DNA from 3 places in the Peribacillus sp. NPDC096622 genome. Region 1 is predicted to be linked to each of the others. Evidence: riboswitches for the same ligand, from Rfam matches in the RefSeq annotation. Region 1 holds a riboswitch; each other region holds the start of a gene.
The links. A riboswitch is a leader RNA that binds a small molecule or an ion and turns the genes downstream of it on or off. The one in region 1 is predicted to bind S-adenosylmethionine.

Region 1 (10,780 bases):
AAGGTTTTAAGAGTTGAAAATAAATGTATTCAAAGACCTTTCGAGGGGGAAGTCCTCGTTCGGATGACCACACGTCCCATTAATCCGTCTGACTTGCTGCCCATTCGCGGTGCCTATTCCCACCGAATCCCCTTGCCTTCCATACCTGGTTATGAAGGGGTCGGCATTGTAGAAGAGGTGGGTCCAGCGGTTTCGAAGGAGCTGATAGGCAAGCGTGTTCTGCCTTTGCGCGGTGAAGGCACCTGGCAGGATTATGTTAAAACATCAGCGGAGCTGGCCATCGCCATTCCTGATTCGTTTGAAGACCATATAGCAGCACAATTATATATAAACCCGATAACCGCATGGCTAATCTGTACAGATGTATTAGCATTGAAACCGGATGATGTATTACTCGTAAATGCTTGCGGATCTTCCATTGGCCGTATACTCGCCCAGTTATCGAAGATTCTTGGGTTTAAGCTGATTGCTGTAACGAGGAACGATAAGTATACGGAAGAACTGCTTAAACTTGGTGCGTCATATGTAATCGATACGTCCCGATCATCCTTGCAAGATACAGTGATGGAACTGACGAATGGGCGCGGAGCGAAAGCGGCCATAGATTCAGTGGGCGGCATCGATGGTTCAGAACTAGCTTTTTGCGTACGGCCTTATGGCATCTTATTAACGATTGGCCTTTTATCAGGACAGTCTGTGAATTGGGCGGAAATTTCACAAAGGACAAAAGTGGATGTTAAAATGTTTCATCTGCGGCATTGGAATCAGCAAGCTTCCGTTCAAACTTGGCATGAAACGTTTAACCTTTTGATGGGGTTCATTGCTGATGAAAAGTTGAAGTTCAGGATGCCGGATTCCTCCTACAGCCTTCAAGATGTTATAGAAGCGATTAATGTCACGAGCAATAGAGGGAAGATTTTTTTAAGCAGCTGATTTTGCAAAGGGTAACCACTTAATTGAAGGAGGCATTAATCTTGGAGCTCTTCCAATAGGTTCCTAAGGTAAATGGAAATGGCCCCTGATAATATGGAATTACTTGATTACCTGTAAGGTGCTAGTTTAGAATGCGGAATAGGACATGTTGATACTGATACGACTTTGGAGGAAATACTTATGAAAACAATATATGTGAATGCTACATTTTTTACTATGGACAAGGAAAACCAAATCTTTGAAAACGGCATGATGATTGTACAAGATCATACGATATCCTACATCGGCCAGCATGATGAACAACAATTGGCAGATGCAGATCATGTGGTCAACCTTGACGGGAAATGGATCATGCCAGGCCTTGTGAATGCCCATTCGCATATTGTAATGACCCTTTTACGCGGTATCGGGGACGATATGCTGCTGAAGCCATGGCTTGAAACGAAAATATGGCCGATTGAAAGCCAGTTTACAACGGAAATCGCATCTGTGAGTTCACAGCTTGGCATTATGGAGATGATGAAATCAGGAACCACGACATTTTCGGATATGTTCAATCCTAATGGAATAGATGCGGGTGCTGTCATGGAGACGATAGGCGAAACAGGAATGCGCGGAGCCTTTTCCTACACGATCTTCAGCTTGGGTACCGAAAAAGACCAAAAAGCGAACCTCATGGGGGCTGAGCAGTTTTCAAAAAACTATAAAACGTTTGCCGATGGCCGCCTGACTACCATGGTCGCACCACATAGCCCATATGCCTGCACACCTGAAGCGATTATGGAAAGTGCACGGATTGCAAAAGAGAATGATTTGATGGTGCACATCCACGTATCGGAAACGGACTTTGAAATCCTCGACATCGAAAAACGTTACGGATCCCGTCCTGTCGAGCACCTTCGCCGTCTAGGCCTGTTCGATCAGCCTACCGTGATGGCACATGGTGTAGTCCTTAATGATGAAGAACGGGCGATCCTAAAACAGCATGATGTTCGCGTTGCCCATAATCCAATCAGTAACCTGAAGCTCGGATCGGGAATAGCAGATGTCGTCAGCCTTCTTGATGCAGGCATTAAAGTGGGAGTGGCAACAGACGGCGTCGCCTCCAATAACAACTTCGATATGTTCGAAGAAATGAGGACAGCTGCATTACTGCAAAAAGGAATGTATAAGGATGCCACTAAATTCCCTGCCCAAACAGCACTCGCCATGGCCACAAGAATGGGCGCCGAAGCGATAGGAATGGGTCATACAGGATCACTGGAAGCTGGTAAAAAAGCAGATTTCATCACCATTTACCCATATGACAAAGAACACCTTCAGCCACTGAGTGAAGCCTATTCGCACCTGCTTTATGCAGCACGCGGAAATGACGTATGCGATGTATACATTGATGGCAAAATGGTCGTGAAAGACGGCGGCTGCTTAACGATCGATGAAGAAAAAGTAATCGCCGAAACCAATCGTCTGCAAGGTACCCTATCAAGATAACGCTGATGGGGAAACAAACGGATGCACAGAAGAAGGAGCTGCCATTTGCAGCTTCTTTTTTATGGGTTTGGGAGTAATTATTTAGAGGTATCGGATGGCAGTAAAAAATGAATTGCCGCTAGTATTGCGGAATAAATTGTTCTTAACACCTAGAAATCCATCTGAGTCCAGTTACAAAGTAAGCCAGTTAAAAATATTAATAAGAAAATGGGGATGGCAAAAATGGTTAAAAACGAAAAAATGCCGCTGATCGCAACTATTATCCAGCTGCTAATCAGCAAGCAGCTGGATAAAAAACCTTTAACCGCATGGTTCACGAATTTCTGAAAATCTACGTATTAATTATTCACGATTTTCCAATTTCCTTGCTTCGGGGGAAACGGTCGAAAAAGGAGGACAAGATGGATGGACAGTTCATTGTTAAAAGAGCATTTGTATCAGCTGGAGGAGAAATTGTTAAAGTCTGAAGTTCGTACATCTCCAGAAGAGCTTTCATCATTATTGAAAGATGATTTCTTTGAGTTCGGCAGTTCGGGTAACATATGGTCTAAAAGCGATTTTATGGGGCAAGAGGGAGCCGGAGCGGTGAACATGACACTAAGTCAATTTGAGTTGCATCCATTGTCTGATGATACCGTGTTAACTACATATCGAATTTTTGATGAAGATAAGTTGGAACATACCTTAAGAAGTTCAATTTGGAAATGTACGGATGGAAGATGGCAAATGTTTTTTCATCAAGGCACAAAAACAAAAGAGCCCCTTTAAGCCTTTTATTTAATGAGTTTTGACTGCTTGGAAACTATTTCACTAAAATGATAGAGGTGGATGAAGGTTGATCTTTCGTACCATGGATACGGACAAAGATAAAGATATTATCGTTAAATTCCGGAAAGATTCCTATGTTGTAAGTTTTGGATCTGAAGCTGGTTTTGGAGATGAAAATACATATTTGCAACGAATGGAAGAACGGGTCCGCAAATTTCCGGATGGACTGGTGATCATTGAAAAGGATCAAGAACCGATTGGACAAATGGAACTTCAAATTCGGGAGTATGAAGGAACTGAGATTGGCTATGTGAATCTCTTTTATCTTATTCCAGAATACCGCAGTAAAGGCCTTGGCAAGGAATTGGTTCGCTACGCAGAAAGCTTTTTCAGGCAATTTAATGTATCCGAATATCATTTAAGGGTTTCTCCGGATAACCAAAGGGCGATTTCTTTATATACGAATTCAGGCATGATGAAGATAAGGGAAGAAAATGAAATATACCCCGTATGGAGAATGAGCAAATCACTATAAAAATAGAAAAAATAAATTATATTAATATAGTTAAAAAGTATCGATTCACTATACTGTGAAACTATTTATAGCGATGAAAAATATGGTTGACTTTAGAGAAATTAGAATATATAGTGAAGGACATAATTAAATATAACGTTAATTCTTATCAAGAGATGTGGAGGGACTTGGCCCTATGATACCTCGGCAGCGGGTTTTTACTTTTGTAAAAATACTGTGCTAATTCCAACGGACGAAAGTTTGAAAGATAAGAAGGAGCTTTTCTTAGATAATTAATTTAAGAGTTTACTCTTTTTTTATGTCTAAAAGAGGCCTCTTCTGTCTGACGACGGAAGAGGCCTCTTTTGTTTATTCAAAATGTATATGGTTATTGGAGGAATTGGTGCAGTTACTCATGAGTTTCGCGCAATTACTCGTGAGTTTGGCGGAATTTAACCTATCATTATGAAACGTTGCAAAGCTCTTCTCTCTGGATAATGAATTCGTACAAATAAACAGCATGGGGGGAGATTGGATGATTGAGTTTCAAGATGTTAAAAAGGTTTATCAAACAAAGAAACAGACCGTCGAGGCTTTGAAGGGCATTAATTTGACAGTGGAAAAGGGGGATATATTCGGGGTAGTCGGTTATAGCGGGGCCGGGAAGAGTACGTTGATCAGGCTGGTCAATTTGCTTGAACAACCTTCAGATGGTTCGGTGATTGTTGGGGGCAAGGATTTGACCAAATTAAGCCCGAAGGAATTACGGGCTGAAAAGAAAAAAATCGGGATGATCTTTCAGCATTTCAACTTGCTTAACTCAAAGACTGTTTTTGATAATATTGCCATGCCGCTGGTTTTATCGGGAACTCCGGCTAAGGAAATCAAAATCCGGGTAGGCGAGCTGTTGGAGTTCGTTGGCTTATCGAGCAAAGCAAAGAGTTATCCTGAACAATTATCCGGCGGTCAAAAGCAGCGTATCGGCATTGCAAGGGCATTGGCTACGAATCCATCGATCTTATTGTGTGATGAAGCTACGTCGGCATTGGATCCACAAACAACGAGTGCAGTTCTGCAGCTCTTAAAGAAAATTAATAAAGAATACAATATCACCATCCTGCTAATCACTCATGAGATGTCTGTAATTCGGGAAATTTGCAATAAGGTAGCGGTCATGGAGGGCGGATGTGTCGTTGAACAAGGTTCGGTTTTCGAAGTTTTCGCCAAGCCGCAAACGGATATTGCAAAAAACTTCGTGAGAACGGTCATACATGATGAGATTCCACAAAGTTTCTTAAAAAGCATAGGGTCTCACATCCCGATTATTTGGAAAATTAATTTTATTGGGACTACTTCGGGTACTCCTTTACTTTCAACCATCTCTAAGAAATATGATGTTCATTTAAGTGTCTTATCAGCCAATATTTCTGAAATTCAGGAAACGCCTTTCGGGAATTTGATCATCGAAGTGACCGGGAACAAAAATGAGGTGGACAAGGCTTATCAATATATTAAAGATGAGGGGATTCTCGTCCAGGAGGTGCAGATAAATGGGTAATACGCTTTGGGGAATGGAAATAACGGCAGACCAGCTGTTGACAGCTTTCGGTGACACACTTTATATGGTAGCCATCTCATTGGTATTTTCCGGGTTGATTGGGCTTCCGCTCGGTATCCTGCTTGTCATTACAAGAAAGGGTCACATCCTGGAGAATAAATGGATCTTTAATATATTGAACCCGATCATCAATATACTGCGGTCGGTTCCTTTCATCATCTTGCTTGTAGCAGTTATTCCGCTTACAAGAATGATTGTCGGCAGTGCGATCGGAACGAATGCGGCCATTGTTCCGCTTATCTTTTACGCGGCTCCTTATATTGCCCGGCTAGTGGAAAACTCGCTGTTGGAAGTGGACAAAGGGATTATCGAGGCGGCTCAGGCGATGGGGGCGACAACATGGCAAATCATTTATCGTTTTTTGATTCCCGAGGGACTTAGCTCGTTGATCCTTACATTTACAACAGCGACAATCGGGCTTGTTGGATCTACGGCGATGGCAGGTGCCGTCGGTGCAGGCGGGGTCGGGGATTTAGCTTTGGCTTACGGTTATCAAAGGTTCGATACGATGACGATGATCGTCACAGTGGCGGCGCTCGTGATCATCGTTCAATTACTGCAATCCACCGGGAACTTTGTTTCAAGAAAAATCAGAAGAAGATAAAAATAACAGGAGGTAGGAAAAATGAAAAAAATCTTATTAACGATCATGGTATTGGCATTGGCCATCGTGGCTGCAGCATGCGGGAACGATGAGGGTGCATCAGGGAGTTCGGATGATGTGAAAACAGTGAAAGTCGGTGTCAGCAGCGGGGATACGAGAACATGGGAATACATTGTCGACTTAGCGAAAGAGGAAGGGCTTAATATCGAACTGGTCACTTTCAATGATTATATCCAACCGAACCTTGCGTTAAGCGAAGGTGAAATTGATGCCAATTCATTCCAGACGGTCGCCTATTTCGATGAATTCGTTCAAGATCAAAATCTAAAATTGGAGGCCATCGGGTCGACTGTCATTGCACCTATGGGCCTTTATTCAAAAAAACATAAAAGTCTCAAAGATCTTCCGGATGGTGCTACGGTAGCCGTTCCGAATGAGGCAACAAACTTTGGCCGTGCACTGCTCCTCCTTCAGGAAGCTGGATTGATTACATTGAAAGAGGAATTCAATGGATCGGGATCATTGGAAATCATTAAGGAAAATCCGAAAAACTTGAAAATCCAACCTGTTGCTGCCGGCAATACACCCCGTCTATTGGATGATGCCGATGCTTCAGCCATCAATAATAACTTTGCCGTCGAAGCAGGCCTTACTTTGAAAGATTCATTATTCCATGAAAGTAAAACGGCGAAACCATATATTAATATCATTGCAGTTAAAAAGGGTAATGCAGATCGTCCTGAGCTGCAAAAATTAGTGGAGCTTTATCAATCGAAAGAAGTGGAAGCCTTCATTGAAAAAACGTTTAAAGGAAACACCATTCCTGCCTATGTTTCTGTAGATGAATTAGTGAATTACCAGGATGCTTGGACAAAACCAGCTAATGAAAAGTAATGGATGTATTCAAGAAAAAGGGGAGATTAAGAGTATGGCGAGCGAATTGGTGCTGAAGCAGATCATTGAAGATCATATCGACCTTCATTCCGAATTATATATCAAAACGAGTCAAGCCATTCATGCCAAACCTGAAATTGGGAATCAAGAGTTCTTCGCTTCGGATACATTAACCGGAATACTTCGAAATGAAGGATTTGAAGTGACCCGCAATATAGCCGGGCATGAAACAGGATTCATCGCCAAAAAAACCTCTTCAAAGAAAGGACCCACAATTGCCTTTTTAGCAGAGTATGATGCATTGCCGGGTTTAGGCCATGCTTGCGGCCATAATATCATTGGCACAACGAGTGTTGCAGCAGGCATTTCCCTGGCTCAAGTGCTGGAGGAAACCGGCGGAGAGGTGATCGTTTTCGGAACACCGGCTGAAGAGGGCGGTCCGAATGGAAGTGCAAAAGGCAGCTTTGTGAAGCACGGTCTATTTGATGGGGTGGATGCGGCCATCCTTATCCATCCTGCCGGCAAAACGGGTGTAACAAGTCCGTTTTTGGCTGTCGACCCCCTTGATTTTCATTTTTACGGGAAGTCAGCACATGCAGCAGCTGCACCTGAAGAAGGCGTGAATGCACTTGACGGGGTGATTCAGCTGTTCAATGGCATTAATGCTTTGCGTCAACAGCTCCCGACCGAGGTCAAAATTCACGGAATAATCACCAATGGCGGGGAAGCGCCTAACATCATTCCTGAATATGCTTCCGCCAGATTCTACATTAGAGCAACAACATGGAAACTTTGCCAAGAAGTATCCAATAAAATACGTGCTGTTGCTGATGGGGCAGCACTTGCCACGGGAAGCACGGTTAAGGTTGAACGTTTCCAAAATGAAGTGCTCGATTTTGTCATTAATCCAGTTCTGGATGAACTGCTAAAAGAAGAACTAGCTCAATTAGGGGAAGCGGTGGCTCCTCGAAAAGAGAGTGGCTTTGGCTCGACGGATGCAGGTAATGTAAGCCATGTAGTGCCGACAGCACATCCTTATATAAAAATTGGACATGATGAGTTGATTGCCCATACGAATGAATTCCGCGACTGTGCCAAATCCCCTGCTGGAGACAAGGCCATCCTGACCGGAGCAAAAGCTCTGGCACTTACAGGTTATAAATTGATTTCGGATAAAGACCTGTTGGATCAAGTGAAAGCGGCATTTCATGAAGCGAAGCAAAAATAAATAAGATGCAGGAAAAAAACAGTTGACTACGGAGCATAGAGTTAGTATTATAAAAACAACAATACCAAGTAATTAGATATGAATTATAGGTTAATTGACCGGAAAACCGGAGACTTTTCTTTCATGTAAAGAGGTGTCTCCGGTTTTTTTGTGAATGGGCAAGTCGAAAGATTATCTTTCAATACATATTAAAAAAGGAGGATTTATCATGGGGATATTATTACGTAAAGCCATTGAGAAAAAAAGAAACTACCTGATCAACAAGTTGATTAACAAGGGAGTATATAAAAAGAATGACATCCATCTATTTGAATTAACCTTAACCGATTTGGAGAATGAATATAATAAAATAAGTAAAATCGAGGAGAAGGAATCCGACGATCATTCCCCCTGTCTAAGGATACATTTCATATAATGTCAGAATAAAAGGAGAGGGCAAAATGAGGAAGGGCATGGAAGAAAGGCGGAAGGAATTAATCTATAAGCTTATGATCCATACTGTAAATAAAACTGTGGAACAGCTTATGAAGTTGACTTTAAAAGAATTGGAAACAGAATATAAAAAGGTTCAAAATGACTGTCACCCCCATAGTGATGCGGGTTCGATACATTGGATCTACAAAACTTAATTCATCATAAAAAATTCCATCATTTTGCTAACGGCTGCTTGTGCAGATTCTACATGATATTTTGAATTGTAAGGGTCACTGAATCCGTGTACTCCCATGAATTTATGAACTTCGACATTCTTTCTTTCTAAAGCTGAAATTAACTCGTCGACATTAAATGATGGCTCTTCTAGCGGGAAAAATAGCAGTGCAGGGCATCGTGGCGCCAATTCTGCATAATTCCTAATACGCGAACCGTAGTAACCAACTATTCCATCGACACATTCTTCCTCACTGCACAGCCAAGCTACAGTTGCCCCTGCACTGAATCCAAGGATGAAAATCTTTTGGTATTCATCTTTTATATCCGATAATATATCCTTTATCTTATATAAAGCACCCGTGAAACCTACGTTCTCCATAAAATGTCGATAAGCAGCATCCTCTTGGGAATAATCATATGGCGCCTCACGTTCTAACAAATCCGGACAGATCACATCAAAACCCTGCTTTGATAATAACTCACAATAACCTTGCATATGTTGGTTCAGACCATATATTTCGTGTATGACAATGATGACAGTATCGGACTTTTTCTGTATGTTCAACATTTTTTACCTCCTTATACGAATTTCTTCCATTATAAATACAGACGTCTTTAGTTTCTAAAGACTCTATATCCAAAGGGGTATAGCATCGATTTATTTATAAACATGTGAATGAACTAGAGTCTCTTTCCAATGGATCATTAGGTATAGGGAAGTTCTTTTCCTTCTAAAAATGCTTTTAAGTTAGCCGAACTAAGTTCATATCCGTCCATGTTAATGGATACTCCAGTGCCTTCAGATTCTAGGAATATTTCAAAAGTGAAAACGAGTTTATCCGAATCCGAGGAATAAGAAAACCTTTCGTAAGGGATTATTTCTTGGATTGTAAAGCTCATTGGGATGCTTTCATTCTCTTTAAGATTGTTATGTGCACTAGGCATTAACACGAAGATGGCCTTCTCTCCAACCTTGAGTTTAGGAATACTCCATTTTGAACCCGGGGCATACCATTTAGAAATGATTTCATCATTCGTAATCGCATTCCAAACATTTTCCTGGTTTTCATGAATTAGAACAGAGTTCCTATCATTATTCATTTACTAACCTCCGTATTTTTCTATGGATTATATAGAAAGTTTAGGGAATATACAAGAAGATTTTATAAGTCTAGCGAAACCGCATAGAACCAAGATGCATGTGACGAAAATGTAAGATAATGGATTAAATTGTTAGGAAAAACGATGGAGATTTATTTCCTTTCTCTATAATATGTAAGAAAAAGAGGAAGGTTGGATATGAAATGGACTTTTTTGAGTTGAATATCAATGTATTCAGAATGATCAATGACTTAGGGAAACAGTACGATTATTTAAACCCTTCTGCCATTTTCATTGCCGAGTACATGGTATTTTTATTAGCTTTGGCAGTCATCGTAATATGGTTCACTCGAAATGAACAGAGCAGGATGATGGTTGTTTGTGGGATGATTACGTTTGTAATAGCTGAAATGTTGGGGAAAATGGCAGGGAGATTGCATTCGAATAATCAGCCATTTGCCGAATTGACCAATGTTAATAAGTTAATTGAAAAAGCAGTGGATAATTCATTTCCAAGCGACCATACCATCTTGTTTTTCTCGTTTTGTGTATCTTTTTGGCTTTTCAAAAGAGGATGGTGGTTGTTATGGATCATGCTGGCATTCCTTGTTGGCATTTCCCGTATTTGGGTAGGTGTGCACTTTCCGGCGGATGTGCTGGCAGGAGCAATACTGAGCACCATTTCAGGATTGGCGGTTTACCTTGTTGTTCCTAAAATAAGCTTGTTTCATAAATTATTAGGGGGATATGAGAGGTATGAACAAATGGTTTTATCCCCGTTAACTAAATCGATGGAAAAAAAGTCAAAGGATCTGTAAGCGGAATCAAAAAACAGGGTTGCTCAGGCAGCCTTTTTTTAAAATACAAAAATAACCATATGGTGATATTAATGGTAAAATAAAGTGAAAGCAATCCATAGCAATGGGGGGACTTATATTGATTGATATTCAAGAAATCAAAGACATTATCAGGCATCGC
Region 2 (10,780 bases), on a different contig from region 1:
GTAAGCAATTTCACGGACAACCGGGTTTTTATGAAGCGGGAAAACAACTTGGATATCCGTGTAATCTTCAAGCAGGCGTTTGACGGAACGGAATATTTCTTCCATTGGTTTTCCGATGTTTTCCCGTCTGTGCGCTGTCATCAATATCATACGATCTCCATTTAAACCAGATAGAATCGGATGTTCATAGTCTTTCCTTACTGTTGTTTTCAAAGCATCGATAGCCGTATTGCCAGTAATATGGATACAATCACTCTTTTTATTTTCCAAAAGTAGATTCTCTGCCGCCTGATTTGTTGGCGCAAAGTGCAAATCAGCCAAGACGCCTGTCAACTGCCTATTCATCTCTTCAGGATATGGAGAATACTTATTACCAGTCCGCAGACCAGCTTCAACGTGACCAATCTGTATCTTATTATAGAAAGCCGCCAAGCTTGCGATGAAAGTTGTCGTTGTATCCCCATGCACGAGGACGATATCCGGTTTTATTTCATTCATGAGTGAACTCAATTTTTCAAGCCCTCGAGTTGTAATTTCTTCTAATGTTTGTCTATCCTTCATCATATCCAAATCGTGATCTGGCTTAATTTGAAAACATTGCAAGACTTGGTCGAGCATTTCCCTATGCTGGGCGGTGACCACCACGATGGTTTCTATTTCTTCTGGATGCTTTTTCAGTTCCAAAACGACTGGTGCCATTTTGATAGCCTCTGGTCTTGTACCAAATACGGTCATGACCTTAATACGTTGTTTAGGCATGCTCATTTCCTCCCCTTCTGAATGTCTCTCCCATTATAACGGGAAGTTCATGGGAAATATAAAAACGATACAATTATTAACAGAATTTTTACAATATTAATGAGGACTTTATATTTCTTTAACCTTAAGTTAATATCTGGCATTTACAATATAAAGCAGGAAGTATAGCTAAGCAGAATAGAGGTGATAGGCGAATATGAAAAGCGTCCTGATGATCGTGCAAAACTTTTATCCGGAAATCGGAAGTGCGGGAAATAGAATGAAAAATATATATCTCCATTTGAAAAGAAACGGATTCGAGGTAACGGTCATCACATTGAAGCCGAGTTATCCTAATCAAAGTTTATATCAAGATACAAAGTTTTGGGATGAAGATAGCATTGAAGAAGATGTCATCAGGATTAAGCCGGACAAAGTGAAGAGGTATACAAGCAATATGGGGAAGCGGTTGCTTCATTATCTTGAAGCGATGTGGCTTTTCATTTATACAATCATCCGTCTCGAAAAAAAATATGATTATGTGTTTGCTACGACCCCGCCGATCTTCCCGACTTTGGCGGCGTTGATCGCCAAGAAAAAGATGAAGGCGAAACTCATTACCGATGTCAGGGATTTATGGCCGGAATCGTTGATAGGAGTAGGAGTATTTAATAATAAGTGGGTTTTGAAAGTCGCTTTCTTCCTGGAAAGGAAGCTATATCGGCATTCAGATTTTATTATCATCAATAGTCCTGGTTTCAGGGATTATATCGTTGCAAAGGGAGTCAAGGAAGAGGCCATACAATTCATCCCTAATTCGCTGACGGCGGATGAGCTGACGTTAAAGAATTTGCTTACACCCGTATCGGAAAAGGTAATCAAGGTCGTTTATGCGGGGAATATCGGACTGGCCCAGGACTTGAAAAAACTGATAGCCGTAGCTGAAAAGCTAAGGGAACATAAACAAATCGAGTTCTCGATGATTGGATATGGATATCGGATATCCGAAGTGGAGAAGGAGATAAGCTCTAGAGGGCTGACTAACATTAAGATGATTAATGCGATGAATCGAAGAGTGACTCTTCATGAAGTTTCAACATCCCATATTGCCTATGTGAGCTTGGTTGAAAAAGAAGTCTTCAATAAGGTCCTGCCTGGTAAAATCATCGATTATATGTGTGTCGGAAAACCTATTGTCGGTGATGTGGACGGCAGGGCGAAAAAGATGCTCTCTGAGGCGAAATGCGGGTTGGTGGCAGAGAGCAGAAATGTTGATGAAATCTGTCAGCATATACTGACAATGGCCGCAGATCCAGCCCTTCGTGAAGAACTGGGGGAAAACGGTCATCGGTATGCTAAACAACATTTTCAATGGTCTAAAAATATTAAAGGTCTCATCAACGTGATGGAAGCGTCAGGCTGAAAAATCCGGAAGTGGAGGACAACATGGCGAAGAAAGTATGTATGTTCGTGTGGAATCACTTTACGAACGATGCGAGGGTTCTAAGAGAATGCACAGCACTCACTGAAGCGGGTTATGAAGTCGATTTAATTGCCATTCATAACTGGAAAATCGAGGGTTTGGCCAAAAAGGAGAAACACCAAAATGGTTTCTCGGTCACTAGGGTGAATAACCGCTGGGAGGCGCTTCATAAAATTCTCAGGATCGTTGGCAAATTGAAGAAAAAGAAGTTTGAAATCGTTCTATTGGCCTTATTGGTCTGGAATACGTTGTGGAATTTGAACTTAATCAATGGCTGGATGGGATCGGGAATACTGTTCGGTTCATTTGCACTACTTGCGATGGGCACCCTGATCATCACTAAAACAAAGCTGCCGACACTGTTAACGAGGAGCTACATTTTTGGTCAAATGATCTATCATGGCCGGAAAAGGAAATATGATTTTTATCATTCAAATGACTTGAATACGCTCATGCAGGGAGCGATCAGCAGTAAATGGTTGAGAAGGAAAAAGCTGATTTATGACTCGCATGAAGTACAAACGAGCAGAACGGGATATAATAGCCGAATTTACGGGATGATGGAGAAATTCCTATTAATGTTCGTCGATGAAATGATTGCCGAAAACCATACGAGAGCTAAGTATAACGAAGACTTATATGGTCTGTATCCCAAGGTGGTCCATAACTACCCGATTCCAACCAATCCGGAGGAAAGTACGGCCGTGAATTTGCATGAGCTGCTCGATTTGCCAGAGAATGAACCGATATTGTTATACCAAGGCGGCGTTCAAATGGGAAGAGGGTTAGAGCAATTGGTTGATGCTGTACCGATGATCGAGGGCGGAACGGTGGTTTTTATCGGGGATGGAAGGATCAAGGATGAATTAATGAAAAAAGTAAGCGACATGAATCTGGAGCATCGTGTGAAGTTCCTGCCGAAGGTTCCGGTCGACGAGCTGCTCCATTATACCAAAAATGCGTATTTAGGTTTTCAGATATTGAATAATGTCTGCTTTAATCACTACTCCGCATCTTCAAATAAATTGTTTGAATATATGATGAGCGGTGTGCCTGTGGTTGCCTGCAGCTTTCCTGAAATTCAAAAGGTTGTCGATACGGAAAAAATCGGTGTGTGTGTCGATTCACATGATCCAAAATCAATTGCCGAAGGTGTCAATTACTTATTGAAGCATCCTGAAAAAAGGGCGGAAATGAGCCAAAACTGCCTGGAGGCGCGACAAAAATACAATTGGAAACAAGAGAAGGAAATCTTTATCGAAATCTATCAAACAGCCTAACAAATTTGAGTGTAGCAGAAAAATAGATAGGAGTGGTTTATATGAAACTTTGTACAATCGGACTTGGTTATATAGGACTTCCAACTTCTTTAATGTTTGCGAAACACGGTGTCGATGTCGTCGGCGTGGATATCCATCCTGAGATTATTTCCAATTTGAATAGCGGCAGGCTCCATATCGAAGAACCTGGATTGGAGGAGGTATTGCAAGAAGTGCTTACTTCCAATAAGTTCCGGGCTGCGTTAAGCCCGGAACATGCGGATGTTTTCATCATCGCGGTGCCTACTCCAAATAAAAAGGACATGCATCAATCCTGTGATTTAACACATGTCATGGATGCAACCTCAAACATTCTTCCTTTTATCAAAAAAGGGAATGTCATCATTATCGAATCGACGATAGCGCCAAGAAGCATGGATGATCATATTAAACCGATGATCGAGAGGACGGGCCTTACCATCGGAAAAGACATTTTCCTCGTCCATTGTCCGGAACGCGTTTTACCTGGAAGGATTCTTGAAGAGTTGGTTCATAATAACCGTATCGTCGGGGGCATCACGGAAACATGCTCATATAAAGGAAGTCTTGTTTACAAAACCTTCGTTCAAGGGGAGATCATTCAGACGGATGCGAAAACGGCTGAAATGTCCAAACTGATGGAAAACACCTTCAGGGATGTCAATATCGCCCTTGCGAATGAGCTGACGAAAATCTGTTTCGAGCTGGACATCAATGTTTTGGATGTCATATCGATGGCAAACAAACACCCTCGTGTCAATATTCACCAACCAGGACCAGGAGTTGGCGGCCATTGTTTAGCGGTTGATCCGTATTTCGTCGTTGCAAAGGCACCAGAGTATGCGAGAATCATTAAATTGGCCCGTGATACCAACGTATCGATGCCTTATTACATCGTTAATTCCGTAAGGATGATGCTGGAGGGGATCCGGAAGCCAAAAGTAGCTGTTTTCGGTCTTGCTTACAAAGGAAATGTAGATGATATTCGTGAAAGTCCCGCCATTGATGTCGTCAATATCTTGATGGGGATGGAAAACGTGGATGTAGCCTTGCATGACCCGCATGTCCAATCTGGAAAGATGCCAGTCGTATCAGTGGAAGACGCTGTAAATGATGCCGACTTGATACTTATCCTGACTGACCATGATGAATTTAAACAGATGGATTATGATAAGCTATCGAATCTCATGAACAATAAATTGATTCTGGATACACGCAATTGCATTGATGCAACTAAAACAGATGTCCCGGTGGCAAACTTGGGCAATATATATCAATACAAAACAGTGTCCATGAAAAAAGCCAGGAATAAAGCGATCATCTAAAAACTTGGACAACATTGATAATGGAATAACGATTAAGGGGGCGCTGACTATCACAGCGCCCTTTTTCCAATCAAGAAAATGACCATGCAAGGGCTTGGTCCATTCAGACCGTGGAAACGATCCAGTTGGTTTCAGAAATCCGCTTCCTTTCCACCAAGCCTCCTCGCCGCAAGTTCTAGCAGGGATCTCGGCTAGCCAGTTATTCGAACGTATATGAGGTATATCGGGCTAATGGGATATTATTCACCGTAGACGCGATTTTTAGCCCTATTATTCGACCGCAGATGGTAGACGCCATATTTCGCCTTCCATGGCACTTAATAAAGTAAACCATAATCATGGTTCGGGAAGAAACATTTCTTGTCGACAAACTGAAAGGACCAAGCAAGAGCTTGGTCCTTTTTTGTACAATTTATTAAGCTGTAGGTCCGCCAAGTTCTTCGATTTCACTTGGAACGCTTTTGAATTTCTTGAAGTTTGCACGGAATTGTGCGGCAAGGTCTGTTGCTGCTTCTTTATAAGCGGCAGGATCTGCCCATGTCTTGATTGGTTGAAGGACTTCATCAGGAACACCAGGAACATGAAGCGGGATATCCAAACCGAAGATATCATCTTTGATCGTTTCGATGTTCGCTAATTCACCTTCAAGTGCCGCTTGTACCATTGCACGAGTGTAAGCAAGTTTCATACGGCTTCCAGTTCCGTATGCACCGCCAGTCCATCCTGTGTTGACAAGGTATACCTTTGCATTGTGCTCGTCAATTTTATCACCAAGCATCTCGGCATAACGTGTAGCTGGAAGCGGTAAGAATGGTGAGCCGAAGCAAGTGGAGAATGTAGCTTCCGGTGAAGTTACGCCTCTTTCAGTACCAGCCAATTTACTAGTGTATCCGCTTAGGAAGTGGAACATTGCCTGTTCTTTGGAAAGCTTGCTGATTGGAGGCAGAACGCCTGAAGCATCAGCTGTTAAGAAAATGATTGTATTTGGGTGTCCTGCAATACTTGGGTTCACGATGTTATCGATCGCTTGCATTTGGTAAGCGGCACGAGTGTTTTCAGTCAATGAACTGTCATCATAGTTCGCTTCACGCGTATCCGGATCAACAACAACATTTTCCAATACAGCACCAAAACGGATCGCATCGAAAATTTGTGGTTCTTTTTCACGTGAAAGGTTGATCGTTTTCGCATAGCAGCCGCCTTCGATGTTGAATACGCCGTTAGAAGACCAGCCATGCTCGTCATCACCAATCAGTTTACGGCTAGTGTCTGCTGATAAAGTTGTTTTGCCTGTACCGGACAGTCCGAAGAATAAAGCGACGTCCCCTTCACGTCCTACGTTAGCAGAGCAATGCATTGGAAGGATTCCAGCCTCTGGAAGTAAGTAGTTCATGATCGAGAAGATCGATTTTTTCATTTCTCCTGCATATTCCGTTCCGCCGATCAAAATGGTACGGCGTTCAAATGAAACGATGATGAAAGTTTCGGATGTAGTTCCGTCCACTTCTGGGTCCGCTTTGAAGTTAGGTGCAGAAAGGATCGTGAATTCAGCTTCGTGACCTCTCAGTTCCTCTTCGTTTGGACGGATGAACAAAGTATGGGCGAAAAGGTTATGCCAAGCATATTCATTAACAACACGGATGGGAAGACGTGATGTTTCGTCTGCACCAGCGAAACCTTTAAAAACAAAAATCTCTTCTTTTGCTTTTAGGTAGTCAACTACTTTATTATATAGTTTATTGAACACATCTTCGGAAATCGGCTGGTTCACGGGACCCCAATCGATTTTATCTTTAACTGATGCTTCTTCCACGATAAACTTATCTTTAGGTGAACGACCAGTATATTTGCCAGTTTCAGCTTTAACCGCGCCGGTTGATGTTAAAACGCCTTCATTTCTGCTTAGTACTTTTTCGACCAATTGAGGAACTGATAGTTGAGTTTGCACATTGTTTCCTGTTAATAATTGGTGTAACTCATTAGAAACATCTACAGAATTCATATATGAGGTACCTTCCTTTGTTTGAGTTTTTAGATTACAATTAGTATAACACATTCATTTAATTAGTCTATACTATTTCTTTTAATTTGTGATTATTTTCAGCTGGCCGCATTAATCATTTTAATCCGGTAGGAACCGAGTCAGGATTATCGCATATACTTTCATGAAGAAAAATTTATTTAAATAGGAAGTAAGTAAGCAATATATGTCTAATGGGAAAGTCAGGATGTCATTCCTTTTCGATGCTCAATACTTTATTATTAATGGCAATTTACAACATTTCTATTCGTATTTTGCATTGTAAACCCCGTTAGGACGTTGTATCAACATGATTTTTCAAATGAACGCCATTCTGGGTGGAAATGTTCTTTTTAGAAAAGCATTGACAAATTCCAGCCAGATACGATAATATCTTAAATTGTACGGATTCTCTTATCCCGAGTTGGTGGAGGGACAGGCCCTTTGAAACCCAGCAACCTGCCATATTGAACTTGACTCCAAGACCGATCGCCGAAAATAAAGCGAAGGTCTTCAAGGAATAGTGGTGATGGTGCTAACCTGAGCAAGGTAAAAAACCCTTGAACGATAAGAGTGAAAGGATAGAAGACAGAATTTTAAACCTTTCCTCATTTGCCAGGGAAGGTTTTTGTGTTTTTTATAAGTAATTCTGTGTCTATAGTCGAAACTAATGAGGGAAACGAGTTCCGTAAAAAATCAGGCTTATGCCTACAACATACTAACTTCCAAGGAGGAAATATGATGTCAAAGAAACGTCTATTTACTTCTGAATCTGTTACAGAGGGCCATCCGGACAAAATTTGTGATCAGATTTCAGATTCCATTTTAGATGCTATCCTAGCTAAGGATGCAAATGCACGTGTTGCGTGTGAAACTAGTGTAACTACAGGTCTTGTGCTTGTTGCTGGTGAAATTACAACTTCAGCTTACGTGGACATTCCGCGTATCGTTCGTGATACGGTTAAAGGAATTGGCTACACACGTGCGAAATACGGTTTCGATGCTGAAACTTGTGCCGTGTTGAGTTCCATCGATGAGCAGTCTGCCGATATCGCAGCTGGTGTCGATAAAGCATTGGAAGCTCGTGAAGGAAACATGTCAGAGGAAGAAATCGATGCAATCGGTGCAGGGGACCAAGGTCTAATGTTCGGATTTGCTTGTAATGAAACAGAAGAGCTTATGCCGCTTCCGATTTCATTGGCGCATAAACTTTCATTCCGCTTGTCTCAAGTTCGTAAAGATGAAACTCTTGCTTACCTACGCCCTGATGGTAAAACACAGGTAACTGTGGAATATGATGAGAATAACCGTCCTGTACGTGTAGATACGATCGTCATCTCTACACAGCATGATGCAGAAATTACGCTTGAACAAATTCAAGCCGATCTAAAAGAACATGTGATCAAAGCTGTTGTTCCAGCCGAGTTGATCGATGCAGATACTAAGTATTTCATCAACCCGACTGGCCGTTTCGTAATTGGCGGACCTCAAGGGGATGCTGGTCTTACTGGACGTAAAATCATCGTTGATACTTACGGCGGATACGCTCGTCACGGCGGCGGTGCATTCTCTGGTAAGGATGCTACTAAAGTTGACCGTTCTGCTGCATACGCTGCTCGTTACGTTGCGAAAAACATCGTGGCAGCCGGCCTTGCCGACAAAGCGGAAGTTCAATTGGCATACGCGATTGGTGTGGCAGAGCCTGTATCGATCTCCATTGATACGTTCGGAACTGGTACAGTTAGCGAAGAAGTCCTTGTTGACCTAGTTCGCGCTAACTTCGACCTTCGTCCAGCTGGTATCATCAAAATGCTTGACCTTCGTCGCCCAATCTACAAACAAACGGCTGCCTACGGACACTTCGGCCGTACAGATGTCGATCTTCCATGGGAACGCACGGACAAAGCAGAAACATTAAAAGCACAAGCGTAATTCATATAAAAAAGGTGTCCCGCAATTAGCGGGGCACCTTTTTTTATGGATTAATTTTGCCGTCTATCGGGAATAATTCAAGAAATCCCAAAGAAATTCAACTTAAGGGCCATACTCGTGAGTTAGAACAGTTTACTCGAGAGTTAGGAGCGAATACTCGTAACTTTCAGTCAATTACTCGTGCATTACTTTATTCGTTCCTCCGTTTTATAGTATTGCCCTTTTTCGGCGTATTCGCGTACGATGCGCTCCATATCCTGACGATCTTCTTCGTTGATTTCGCGGATGACTTTAGCTGGACGTCCGAATGCCAACATGTTCGGTGGAATGACTTTACCTTGGGGAACGAGACTGCCGGCACCGATGAAAGCCCCTTCGCCGATTTCGGCTTCATCAAGTACGATCGATCCCATGCCGATTAAAGCTCCTTTGCGGATTTTACAGCTATGTAAAATGACCTGATGGCCAATGGTTACTTCATCCTCGATGATCAATGGATTATTGGGGCTTTGGTGCAGGACGCTGTTATCCTGTATACTGACTTTTTTTCCGATGATGGTTGGGGATACATCACCGCGAATGACGGAATTGAACCAGATTGATGTTTCGTCGCCGATTTTGACATCACCTGTGACGACAGCATTTTCAGCGATATAAGCGCTTTCAGCAATTTCAGGTTCTTTGCCTTTATACGGATAAATAATCATTTTCAATCATTTCCTTTCCGAAGTGAATGTTTTTATGTATTATTTTAATATACCGTATGCAAATACACTTGGCTATTTATAATAGCAATGTACAACTTGTTAGATTTCTTTTTTGTCGAAAATCATGAATATGGTTATAATTTATATATATTATTTCAACTATCATGGATCGTACACAACAAGTGAAAAGTGAAAGGGGGATTTCGAATGTGGAAATGGGAGACAGAAGGAGACGCAAAGGGCGTCATTGTCATCGTTCATGGGGCAATGGAACATCACGGACGTTATAAGTGGGTAACACAAATGTGGCTTTCAGCTGGATACCATGTCGTCATGGGCGACCTTCCTGGGCAGGGGATGACTACTCGCGCCTACAGGGGACATATCGATTCCTTTGATGAGTATTTGGACGAAGTGAAAAGCTGGATAGAAGAGGCTTACGAATATTCGTTGCCGGTCTTTTTACTTGGACACAGCATGGGCGGTTTGATTTCGATACGCCTTCTTCAGGAAGAGGAATGGGACATTGCAGGGGTGATTCTTTCTTCTCCTTGCTTGGGCCTCGTGACGAAGCCGCGGAAGTTCCTTACAACGCTCTCGCATGGATTGAACATCGTTATGCCTAAGTTCAGGGTACATTCCGGATTGACCCCTGAAATGGCGACGAGAAGTGCGGAAATTCGTGAATCCGATAGAAACGATACATTATATATCACAAAGGTTTCAGTTCGCTGGTATCGCGAGCTTGCACAGGCTATGAAGGATGCTTTTGAAGAGATTCCTGAATTTCAGGATGTGCCGCTTTTGGTCATGCAGGGCGGAGATGACCGAATCGTCAACAAGAAGGCGGTTCGTGAGTGGTTTAATTATAACATGGCCAGTGAAAAGCAATATAAGGAATGGCCGAAGCTTTATCATGAAATCTTCAATGAACCAGAGCGTGATGATGTATTTCAATATGCGCTGAGTTTTGTTGAAAACCGTTTAAAGATATTAGGGTATGTCGTTTGATCAGTACATCCTTCAGGATAAATAAAAAACTGCCGAAGTTAAATCTTCGGCAGTTTTCTTTGGATCAGCCTGCGTTTTTAAGCAATTCGTTCGACTTGATGACCGGTGCCCAGAAAGTAACCGGGTACATAAATTGCTTCAAATGTGTAAGTTCCTTTTTATTGGATAATGCAGTGGATAGGAGATAAATGGATTTGAAGGTCAAGTCATTGGCGAATAGGTCCAAAAGCGTCGCTTTCATATTCATGATCGCTTCATGGTTTTGG
Region 3 (10,780 bases), on a different contig from region 1:
CTGGATTTTTCCCGACTAAAATCACAAAGAAAATTCTTGAAAAGTCTAACTATGACATATTAGGTAAAACTCCGGCTGGCAGGTTTGGCGATGAAGATGATTTGAAGGGTGCCGCCGTATTTTTAGCCTCACAGGCTTCTGACTATATGGTGGGTCATATTATGATCATTGACGGGGGAATATCGGCATTAGTGTAAACGAAGAAGAAAGGAAGGAAGGAATATATGACGGAAAAATCCAATTTTTATAAAGGGCTTAAATTACTAGGCACACAAAAAGAGCAGCAGCTGAATAGTAAAATTCAAAATCTGCTGAATAATCGCGAATTAATTGAAAGAGTGAGCGATAATGCACAAATGCAGGTTCCAAGAATAAATAGGCTGCAGGAAGCCTCAGAAAGAATGTCCATCATCATGAATTACCCAACAAAAAGAGATGTGGCGAGTTTAGCGAAATTAGTCATCCAACTCGAAGAAAAAATTGATAGGTTAGAAGAGTTGGTTTCTACACTTGTTGAGGATAAGGGGCGGAATGCCGGAGGTAAATCTTCAAGTCGCAATAACGGCAATGCCAATTCATCCCGCAGTATGAAAAAGAAATCAAGGTTGGCATCCAATGAAATGGAAGGGAGTAAAAAAAGGATATCTGATTTTATGAATAACTCCTTATTGTTAAGCTCACTGTTGCCTGAGTTCGATTCAGTTGGACAGGGGAATTCAAATGTCTAAGCGGAAAGTACCGAAAAATCAATCTGAATCCAAAACTAAATGGCAACATTTATTGGATATTCCCAATCAGCCAATGCCTGAAATGGGACTGACGCCGAAAATAGCGGTGTGGAAAAAAAACAAATCAACGCTTTGGTTTTATCCGTCAGCACAAAAAAAATATGATGTACCGGTTTTTCTTATATATTCACTAATCAATACTCCGTTGATTCTTGATTTGTCCCCTGGGAATAGTTTAATAGAATCTTTTGTAAATGAAGGTTTTGATGTATATTTGCTTGATTTTGGAAGCCCCGGATTTGAAGATGGTGAAATATCGATCGAAGATTATATCGTCGATTATATTCAAAAAGGAGTGCAGCGTGCATTACGCCACGCTGGAGCATCAGAAATTACAGTGATGGGGTTTTGCCTCGGCGGTACAATAGCCGCAATATATGCTGCCATTGCAGACGAGCCGATCAAGAATTTGATTCTTTCCGTGACCCCGGTGGATTTCAGTGCCTCAGAATTTTTTGATCAATGGCAAAAAGCGTTGAAAGAAGGAACAGCGGATTTTGACGAGACAATAGATATTTATCAAACGATACCAGCCAGTGCAGTTAAATATGGAATCCGGTTAATTACATCCCCCGTCTATATATCACCCTATTTATCTTTATTGAATCAAGCGGATGATGAGAAATACGTTCAAAATTGGCGTCGCTTCAATGCTTGGGCTAATGGGCATGTACCTTTATCAGGAGCAGCCGCAAAACAAATAACCAAGGATTTATTGATAAAAAATAGCTTGGTTAATGGTGGTTTTATGGTAAGGGGAAAAAAGGCGAAGCTATCGAAAATTGATGCGAGTGTTTTGGTCATAGCAAGTAAGTATGATCGACTGGTCCCACAGGAAATGATATATCCGGTAATGGAGCATTTAACATGTAAGGATAAGACATATAGCCTACTGAAAAGTGGACATGCTGCTAAACAATATTCCGGTATACTCCCATATTATTTGAAGGAATGGCTGCCAGGGCGTTCTTCACCAATACAATAAAGATTACTAGGGGGATGTGAAATGTGCGTGTTGAAAGCCAGTGAAGATATAAAAATCCTGCCGGTTATAGAGAATATAGGCTTTGCGTCATTGATATTTTCAAAATTTTTTGCAACATTTCCGGATTACTAAATCCAAATAAATGAAAGGGCTGGCTCGTTATGTAGAGCAAGCCCCTATTGTATCAATGATAATAGTTCACACGTTCTTCAAGTGGTGAGAAGTCTTTATCGCCAGGTTCTGCAGTGGGTTTTCCAAAGGGCATCTGGGCGATGAGTTTCCAATCGCATGATATATCCCATGTCTTTCTCACTTCGTCATCGATTAAAGGATTATAATGCTGAAGGCTCGCACCGAACCCCTCAATTTCCAAGGAAGTCCATACTACAAATTGTAAAATGGCAGACGATTGGTTCGACCAAATCTGAAAATTTTCGGCATTCGTTTTGTATTTTTCTTGGAGCCTATTTATTATGGCTTGGTCTTCAAAGAATAAAACCGTTCCATACCCATTTATAAATGACCTCATTTTTTCTTCCGTTTTTTTAAAATCTTTGTCACCGACTGCTTTTCTTAATGTTTCTTTCGTGATATGCCATAATTGGTCGTGGCTTTGACCAGTTAATACAATCACTCTTGCACTTTGGGAGTTGAAAGCGGAAGGGGAGTATTGAACGGCATGATCGATAACTTCTTTAATCCTTTTATCAGGAACAACATATTCCTTGCTAAGGGAATAATAAGAGCGTCTATCTTCAATTGCGCTAAAAAAATCTTTAACCATATATCACACCTCCATTCTTATACCGATTTATTTTGACCTGAATTTTTTATTTTATAATAAGTGAATCCGGGTGAAATTATTTGAATGAAAATGGTTGACAATTTTATCCCTGTCGTTTATCTTTAAATCAAGATATTTGCATTAAAAGTATTATGTTAGGTTAAATACCTTGAATTCGAGATATTATTTGCGGATTATTTCATCTCCTTAAGGGGAGATTTATAAAGATAGGAGTGGTACGGATGGAATTAAAAGGATTACATCATGTTTCGGCGATTACAGCAAAAGCGGGAAATAACTTTGAATTCTACACAAAAGTCTTAGGAATGCGATTAATCAAAAAAACGGTGAATCAAGATGATGTTCGTGTGTATCACTTATTTTATGGAGATCAAATTGGTTCACCGGGAACGGAATTGACGTTTTTTGAAATTCCAAATGCTGCCCGCACTCATGAGGGAAACAATAGCATTTCAGAAATTTCTTTAAGGGTGAGGGATGATGAAGCGCTAGGATATTGGAAAAAACGGTTTGTGGAATTCAATATTGAGCATGATGAAATATCGAGCCGTTTTGAAAGAAAGGTGCTTTCTTTTAAAGATCCTGAAGGGCAGAGGCTTCTTCTGGTTTCCGATCAGGATAATAACGGCGTTCAAGGAGGATTTCCGTGGGATGGCAGCCCAGTACCGAAAGAGTTTTCCATCCTTGGATTAGGGCCAGTAAAACTTACAGTACCCAATATTGCACAAACAGAAAGTGTTCTTATCGAGGTATTGGGGTTCAGGAAATCAGGCACATACCCATCGACAATCAGGGGGCAAAATCCGATAGTCGTTTATGAGACGGGTGAGGGGGGGACAGGAGCGGAACTCCATATTGAAGAAAGGAATGACATACCTCGGGAAAGGTTGGGGAGAGGTGGAGTACACCATGTTGCCTTCCGGGTGGATACTGAAGAAGAATTGAGAAAATGGGTAGAAAAAATTAGTGAATCGAAATTCGTGAACTCTGGATATGTGGACCGCTTTTATTTCCGTTCACTCTATTTTAGGGAGCCGAATGGCATATTATTTGAACTAGCTACTGATGGACCTGGTTTTGAAGTGGATGAAGCTGAGCAGCACCTAGGTGAGAACCTTGCTCTGCCACCTTTTTTGGAATCGAAAAGAAAGGATATTGAAGCGAATTTAAAACCACTGAATACAAAGTCAACTAATTAATTAACCGGAAAGGAAGTAATCGGCATGCAAAAGCAAAATGCAGGAATACATCATATAACCGCAATTGTAGGCAACCCTCAAGAGAATGTGGATTTTTATGCTGGAGTATTGGGAATGCGTATGGTGAAAAAAACCGTTAATTTTGATGATCCAGGTACCTACCATTTATATTTCGGAGATGAATCCGGTTCACCGGGCACTATCATCACTTTCTTTCCTTGGCCTGAGGCATACCGAGGGACAATTGGCTCCGGACAAGTGGGGATTACAACGTATGCCGTTCCGGAGGGATCAATTGGCTTCTGGGAAAAGCGTTTGGATAAGTTTAACATAGACTTTGAAAAGGTTTCACGTTTCGGTGAGGAATATCTGGAATTCCAAGACCCACATGGTTTGCAACTTGAACTGGTTGAGCGTAAAGAAGGTAAAAATAGCGAGTGGTCATTCGGCGGTGTACCAGCTGATAAGGCGGTCAAGGGATTCGGCGGTGCTGTATTATTGACGTCAAAACCGATCAAAACGATGGAACTATTAGTGGAAGTGATGGGCTTGCAAAAGATTGGGGAAGAGGGAGATTTCATCCGCTTCAGATCCACATCGGATATTGGAAATTTGATCGATGTTAAAAAAACGGTTTTACCAAACGGTAAAATCGGAGTGGGAACTGTCCATCACATTGCATGGCGTGCGAGCGATAATGAAGATCATAAAGAATGGAGGGAGCATATCGGTAACCATGGCTATGGTGTGACACCCTTTACAGACCGTCAATACTTCGATGCCATTTATTTCAGGGAAGATGGAGGCATACTCTTTGAAGTTGCCACAGATCCACCTGGCTTTGCTCATGATGAAACGAAGGAAACGATGGGCAGTAAATTAATGCTGCCGCCATGGTTGGAAGAAAAACGGGAAGTTATGGAAAAAACGTTACTGCCGGCAGTGCCGAGAGTACTAGAGGAGGATAAATGATGAAACATATTTTTCAAAAAGGAAGTAATCCAGAAGCTCCGTTACTATTGCTTTTACATGGCACTGGAGGAACGGAAACAGATCTCTTGCCATTATCGGAAATGGTTTCACCTGGTTCATCCATATTGAGCGTACGGGGAAATGTACTTGAAAACGGAATGCCTCGTTATTTCCGACGGTTAGCTGAAGGGGTTTTTGATGAAGAGGATTTGATCTTCCGAACGAAGGAACTTTATGACTTCTTGGAATTGGCGTCCGGAAAATATGACTTCGACCGTGACAGAGTGGTGGCATTAGGTTATTCCAATGGTGCAAATATAGCGGCAAGTTTGCTGTTCCATTACGAGGGGGCATTACAAGGAGCGATTCTTCATCATCCAATGGTTCCTAGACGAGGGATCGCTTTGCCTTCCCTCTCGGATATTCCTGTATTTATTGCTGCAGGAAAAAACGATCCGATTTGCCCGGCAGCAGAAACTGATGAACTTAATCAACTTTTACTGCAAGCTGGCGCTACAGTTGAAGTTCAGTGGGAAAATCACGGTCATCAGTTAACACGTTCAGAGGTTGAGGCAGCAGGTTCCTGGTTTCAAAAGAAATTTTTATAAGAATGAGAGGGAATGAAGATGATTTCTATTAATCCTGAAAGTCTGACTGAACGGGATAATTATAAGTTTTTGACTGGAAGCATTATACCTAGACCTATTGCGCTGGTTACGACACAATCCGAAACCGGTACGATCAATATAGCGCCGTTCAGCTTTTTTAACATAGTTAGTTCAAACCCTCCGATGATTTCCATTTCTGTTCAACGGAAAAAAGGAGTTTCAAAGGACACAGCCCGTAATGCAATTCAAATAGGTGAATTCGTTGTTCATATCACTGATGAAAATAATGTTGCTGATGCAAATCGAACGGCAAAGGAACTCCCATCTGACGAAAGTGAATTGGGTCTTACTAATTTCACGCCGACTGTTAGTGATAAGGTATCCGTACCAGGATTGCTAGAAGCGAAGGTACGTTTTGAATGTACATTAGAGCAATCGATACCATTGGCAGGTTCCAAGAATGAACCTGGTTGTGATTTACTGATAGGGAAAATAGTCTGCTATCATATAGAGCAAGATATTTACCATAATGGCCGAATTGATCAGAATGGGCTAAAACCTGTAGCAAGATTAGCAGGTCATACCTATACAAAACTAGGGGAATTATTTGAAATAGAACGTCCTTAAGGAAAAAGATAAAAATGGCGACATCTTATAAGATGTCGTCATTTTTTAAAAACCAATATGATCCCGGTTAGCTTTATTTGCAATTTTTATTACGCGAAAGTTCCAAAAATAAGCAATCATTTTAATATTAATGACGCAGGCGCCATGAACATTAGTAATTAAATGGAAGTCTTTACACTACGAAACAAAACTTGACAATTTTTTTATAGATTGATAAAGTTATAAAAAAAATAATTTCTTATCCAGAGAGGTGGAGGGACTGGCCCTATGAAACCTCAGCAGCAGGTCCACAAAGACACTGTGCTAATTCCAGGGGGTGAAACCTTGATAGATAAGACCGTACGTGTTTATTTGTCAGTAACGCACTCTTTTTTAGAGTGCGTTTTCGTTTTTTCTGGATGCAAGATTAAGGAGAGTAAGAATGGAGAACAAAAGGAAGCATGATTTTCAAAGGCAAATGCAAGCACGGCATATAATAATGCTATCGCTTGGCGGGGTGATTGGTACTGGTTTATTCTTAAGTTCGGGTTATACGATTCACCAGGCTGGTCCGTTTGGCACCATCCTTTCGTATCTGATTGGTGCATTAGTGGTTTATCTTGTCATGCTATGTCTAGGTGAACTGTCAGTGCATATGCCCGAGACAGGTGCGTTTCATAGTTACGCAGCCAAATACATCGGACCAGGGACAGGGTATACAGTAGCCTGGTTGTATTGGCTAACCTGGACTGTTGCACTAGGTTCGGAATTCACGGCTGCAGGATTGTTGATGCAGAGATGGTTTCCATCAATCAGTGTCTGGATATGGAGTGCTCTATTCGCCATTTTGGTCTTGGCATTAAATGCATGGACCGTTAAGTTTTTCGCTGAATCCGAATTCTGGTTTGCGTCTATAAAGGTATTCGCTATCGTAATATTTATTATTCTGGGAGCTGCGGCAATGGTAGGTTTTATTCCAATAATTAACGCACAATCAGCTCCGTTATTTTCCAATTTTACAAGTGCTGGTTTATTTCCAAATGGTGCCTTTGCCATTCTAATGACGATGCTCGCGGTGAATTTTGCATTTTCTGGAACTGAATTAATCGGAATTGCAGCTGGGGAAACTGTGAATCCAGAAAAAACGATACCAAAGGCAATCCGTATGACATTATGGAGATTGATTATCTTTTTTGTAGGAACCATCGTTGTATTATCCGCATTATTGCCTGTTTCGGATGCAAGCGTATTAGAGAGCCCCTTTGTTGCCGTTCTAGAACGAATTGGAGTGCCATATGCAGCGGATATTATGAACTTTGTTATATTGACGGCCATTTTGTCCGCTGCAAACTCAGGACTATATGCCTCATCCAGGATGCTTTGGTCACTTGCAGATAAGAAAACTATATCACCAATATTTGCAAAATTGACAAAACGGGGTGTTCCGGTATATGCAGTCCTTTTCAGTATGTTGGGCGGTGTTCTATCACTTTTCTCGAGTATTATTGCACCGGATACTGTATACATAGTGCTTGTATCCATTTCTGGACTAGCCGTGGTTATGGTTTGGATGAGTATCAGCGCGTCACAGTTCCTATTTCGCAGACGATATATAAACGAAGGAAACTCAGTCAATGATTTGGCTTATCATACACCATTATATCCACTCGTACCAATCGTTTCTTTTATGCTATGTCTTGCTTCTTGCATAGGAATTGCATTTGATCCTACACAAAGAATTGCATTATATTGTGGCATTCCTTTTATTTTGTTTTGCTATGGAAGTTATTATCTGACACAAACTTATAAGAAAAGAGGAGTAAATCATGAAGAATAAAATTAACCCAATTGAAACAATCTTACGAGATCATTCAGTCATGATTTTGGACGGGGCTTTAGCTACAGAGCTTGAAAGGCATGGGTGTGATTTGGACGATCCCCTGTGGTCTGCACGAGTATTACTTGAAAATCCAGAAGTGATTTACCAGGTTCACTCTGACTACTTTCGAGCTGGTGCTGACTGTGCGATAACGGCAAGCTACCAAGCAACAGTTGAAGGTTTCGCCCTCCGCGGAATACAAGAAAAAGAGGCATTGGATCTAATCCGGAAAACGGTTTTACTTGCAAGAAAAGCAAGAGATGAATTTTGGAAGGAAGAATATCAAACGATTAGACCTAAGCCATTGGTTGCTGCATCAGTTGGACCTTATGGGGCTTATCTTGCAGATGGGTCAGAGTATGTAGGGAACTATGGTGTTTCAGATGAAACGTTAGCGGCATTTCATCGCTCGCGAATATCAGCTTTGATTGAAGCAGGAGCTGACATTTTAGCATTTGAAACGATTCCTTCCCTGCAAGAAGCAAAAGTATTACATTCATTATTGAAAGATTATCCAGAAGTTTACGCTTGGCTATCCTTTTCTTTGAAAAATGAAAAAGCGATAAGTGATGGTACATTGCTGGAGGACTGTACCAGATTGTTTGGGGACAGTGAGCAAATTGCCGCAATTGGCATTAACTGTGCGCCTGTATCAATTATCACGGAAGCCATACAGGTGTTGCGTGCAAACACGCATAAACCAATTATCGTTTATCCGAATTCCGGTGAATCATATAATCCAGAAACTAAAACATGGCATGGTCAAGAATCATGTAACAGGCTCGACCTGAAATCTGAAGAATGGCACCATGCGGGGGCACGTATAATTGGGGGATGTTGCAGAACGGCTCCTGATCATATTGCAGACATTTCAAGGAAGTGGCGACCTTCCGTGGTAATATCCTCCTAGCCATTCTTTGTCATCAAAAATGTTTTTATTAATTATGTAAGTAGTGGGTAAACCTATAAACAAAAAGAACAGGAAGCGTCATAATCTGGCAGTTCCTGTTCTTTTTGGGGCTCTTTTTTTCAGATTCGAGTTATTTGAAAAGGTTGTAATCCACCCTGCTGCAAAACAGTAAAAAGAGAAATTAAATCATATTTTTTTCGTGCTTGGGAAAACTATACAAACAATGAATAGAAAGGAGAGAATGAGTTATGAGCCGTGGTAAAAATTTTAATCACAAAGAAAAAGGACATCCAGGAAATTTACCCAATAATAGAATTAGCGAAGAGAAGGAACACAGTCGCCAGTATGAACAGATTGAGGATATTGTCACACATGAAGCTTTCAAAAATCGGGAAAAAGAAGATGAGATGCCTTAATATATTGAGATGCAGTATATTTGTTGAGTCATTATATTGAGCAATTTTCCATTTCTTTAAGGGGATTATTAAATTTCGTATTCCAATAATATAAGCACATGAATTAATGACATAACCTCAACTTCATGTTGCTTCTTGTTTGGGCTTGATTTTCAGACGGGGGAAAACCATGAGCTGTGCCATGGTTTTTTCTTTCATTGCAAATAAACCAAGAGTAAAATCGGAGATTAAACTGAAATCAAACTTCCCTTGATGGAAAAGGAAATAAGTTAATGAAGAAAACAGAATAATGAAGATGGATGACCTTTTAATAAGCCGACTTTCTTCTATATAGTTAATAAAACTTAAATTTCTAAACAAGGGGCATTATTAGTATATTCTCTTGTCGTCCAGAAATCGTTTCGTGCAGCGTCAAAAAGGGCGAACTTAACGATTGATCAGAACCGACTTACCTAATTGGTGAAAGCCGCGGTGTTTTACGGTTTTAATAAACATGCCAGGTAGTATAAGAACCTGCTGATAAAGTACTGTTCGTTCCCCAAATACAAGTCTTAAACTCAATGTCTGCTATGTTTCATTTTGTTTATCGCGATTGATTTCCACTTCTCGTTTAGCTCTAATAAAAGCGATAAATTGAATCGTTTCCTCTTCAGAAAGAGAGATTCCATCGACAGCTAGCTCCATATCTGATAAATCCGTTAATTCCATTACTTGAGGTGACTCTGTGTTAATATCCTTATATGGATAATCCACTCGGCCTAGAATGTAATCAGTGGATGTATCATATAAGCCTGCCAATAAATTAATCGTTTCTAATGAAGGGCGGCGGTGGCCCGATTCGTAACCTGCATAGGTACTCTTGGCGATTCCGAGTCTGTCAGCAGTATATTGCAAAGACCACCTTTTGGCCTTCCTTAATGTAGTCAATCTTTTTAAAATCATTATTATTACTCTCCTTTTATATAAATCCATTATAACATCATTTTGAAAAAAGTGTACGCGTAATGAATAACTTTAGCTTGATTTCACTATGAAACATGACTATAATAACATGTGGTGTACGCGTAACATGTACATTTACAGCGAAAACAACCTTTTCTGAGATGATTAGAGTGATAGTGAAACAGGGAGGCTTTTTAGGGGGTAGTATATTGGAAAAGTTGAAATCAAAAATGAAGAAGTTGATGTTGATTACTACAGGTGGTACAATTGCATCGTTAGAAGGAAAAAATGGACTAGTTCCAGAAATGAAAGCTGACGAAATTTTAGGTCACCTACCGGGATTGGATTTACTATGTCAGATTGATAGTAAGCCTTTGATGAATATTGATAGTACAAATATGCAGCCGGAAGATTGGACAGAAATGGCACAATCCATCCATGAGCACTACCAAGATTACGATGGCTTTGTGATTACCCATGGAACAGATACAATGGCTTACACTTCAGCTGCGCTCTCATATATGTTACAAGATTTAGGGAAACCAATCGTCATTACAGGTTCTCAGATCCCAATTGCCTTTAAAAAGACAGATGCCAAAAGAAATATCTCTGATGCGATTCGGTTTGCTTGTGAAGATATTGGAGGAGTATATGTTGTTTTTGACGGCAG

Region 2: it holds a riboswitch for S-adenosylmethionine, as region 1 does, so the genes downstream of both, metK (methionine adenosyltransferase) here and ACIQYG_RS12330 (methionine ABC transporter ATP-binding protein) in region 1, are expected to answer to the same signal.
Region 3: it holds a riboswitch for S-adenosylmethionine, as region 1 does, so the genes downstream of both, mmuP (S-methylmethionine permease) here and ACIQYG_RS12330 (methionine ABC transporter ATP-binding protein) in region 1, are expected to answer to the same signal.

The regions. Positions count from the first base shown of each region.
Region 1 is NZ_JBIWES010000005.1:248,546-259,325, reverse strand. Features, by position in the region: gene ACIQYG_RS12350 (zinc-dependent alcohol dehydrogenase family protein) at 1-933, shown strand, start outside; gene ACIQYG_RS12345 (amidohydrolase family protein) at 1,114-2,424, shown strand; gene ACIQYG_RS12340 (nuclear transport factor 2 family protein) at 2,830-3,192, shown strand; gene ACIQYG_RS12335 (GNAT family N-acetyltransferase) at 3,260-3,727, shown strand; SAM riboswitch class I at 3,870-3,981, shown strand; gene ACIQYG_RS12330 (methionine ABC transporter ATP-binding protein) at 4,242-5,264, shown strand; gene ACIQYG_RS12325 (methionine ABC transporter permease) at 5,278-5,928, shown strand; gene ACIQYG_RS12320 (MetQ/NlpA family ABC transporter substrate-binding protein) at 5,950-6,822, shown strand; gene ACIQYG_RS12315 (M20 family metallopeptidase) at 6,857-8,050, shown strand; gene ACIQYG_RS12310 (Fur-regulated basic protein FbpA) at 8,259-8,465, shown strand; gene ACIQYG_RS12305 (Fur-regulated basic protein FbpA) at 8,491-8,679, shown strand; gene ACIQYG_RS12300 (dienelactone hydrolase family protein) at 8,676-9,269, opposite strand; gene ACIQYG_RS12295 (SRPBCC family protein) at 9,407-9,802, opposite strand; gene ACIQYG_RS12290 (undecaprenyl-diphosphatase) at 10,006-10,620, shown strand; gene fabZ (3-hydroxyacyl-ACP dehydratase FabZ) at 10,739-10,780, shown strand, end outside.
Region 2 is NZ_JBIWES010000010.1:164,563-175,342, reverse strand. Features, by position in the region: gene wecB (non-hydrolyzing UDP-N-acetylglucosamine 2-epimerase) at 1-759, opposite strand, end outside; gene ACIQYG_RS18210 (glycosyltransferase family 4 protein) at 956-2,161, shown strand; gene ACIQYG_RS18205 (glycosyltransferase) at 2,185-3,501, shown strand; gene ACIQYG_RS18200 (nucleotide sugar dehydrogenase) at 3,543-4,844, shown strand; gene pckA (phosphoenolpyruvate carboxykinase (ATP)) at 5,260-6,846, opposite strand; SAM riboswitch class I at 7,276-7,438, shown strand; gene metK (methionine adenosyltransferase) at 7,603-8,796, shown strand; gene ACIQYG_RS18185 (gamma carbonic anhydrase) at 8,982-9,500, opposite strand; gene ACIQYG_RS18180 (alpha/beta hydrolase) at 9,711-10,514, shown strand; gene ACIQYG_RS18175 (hypothetical protein) at 10,579-10,780, opposite strand, start outside.
Region 3 is NZ_JBIWES010000004.1:239,339-250,118, reverse strand. Features, by position in the region: gene ACIQYG_RS10055 (SDR family oxidoreductase) at 1-197, shown strand, start outside; gene ACIQYG_RS10050 (hypothetical protein) at 225-728, shown strand; gene ACIQYG_RS10045 (alpha/beta fold hydrolase) at 721-1,773, shown strand; gene ACIQYG_RS10040 (nitroreductase family protein) at 1,958-2,557, opposite strand; gene ACIQYG_RS10035 (ring-cleaving dioxygenase) at 2,800-3,777, shown strand; gene ACIQYG_RS10030 (ring-cleaving dioxygenase) at 3,802-4,749, shown strand; gene ACIQYG_RS10025 (alpha/beta hydrolase) at 4,749-5,357, shown strand; gene ACIQYG_RS10020 (flavin reductase family protein) at 5,376-5,984, shown strand; SAM riboswitch class I at 6,220-6,322, shown strand; gene mmuP (S-methylmethionine permease) at 6,406-7,800, shown strand; gene mmuM (homocysteine S-methyltransferase) at 7,790-8,752, shown strand; gene ACIQYG_RS10005 (hypothetical protein) at 9,001-9,168, shown strand; gene ACIQYG_RS10000 (helix-turn-helix domain-containing protein) at 9,736-10,110, opposite strand; gene ACIQYG_RS09995 (asparaginase) at 10,341-10,780, shown strand, end outside.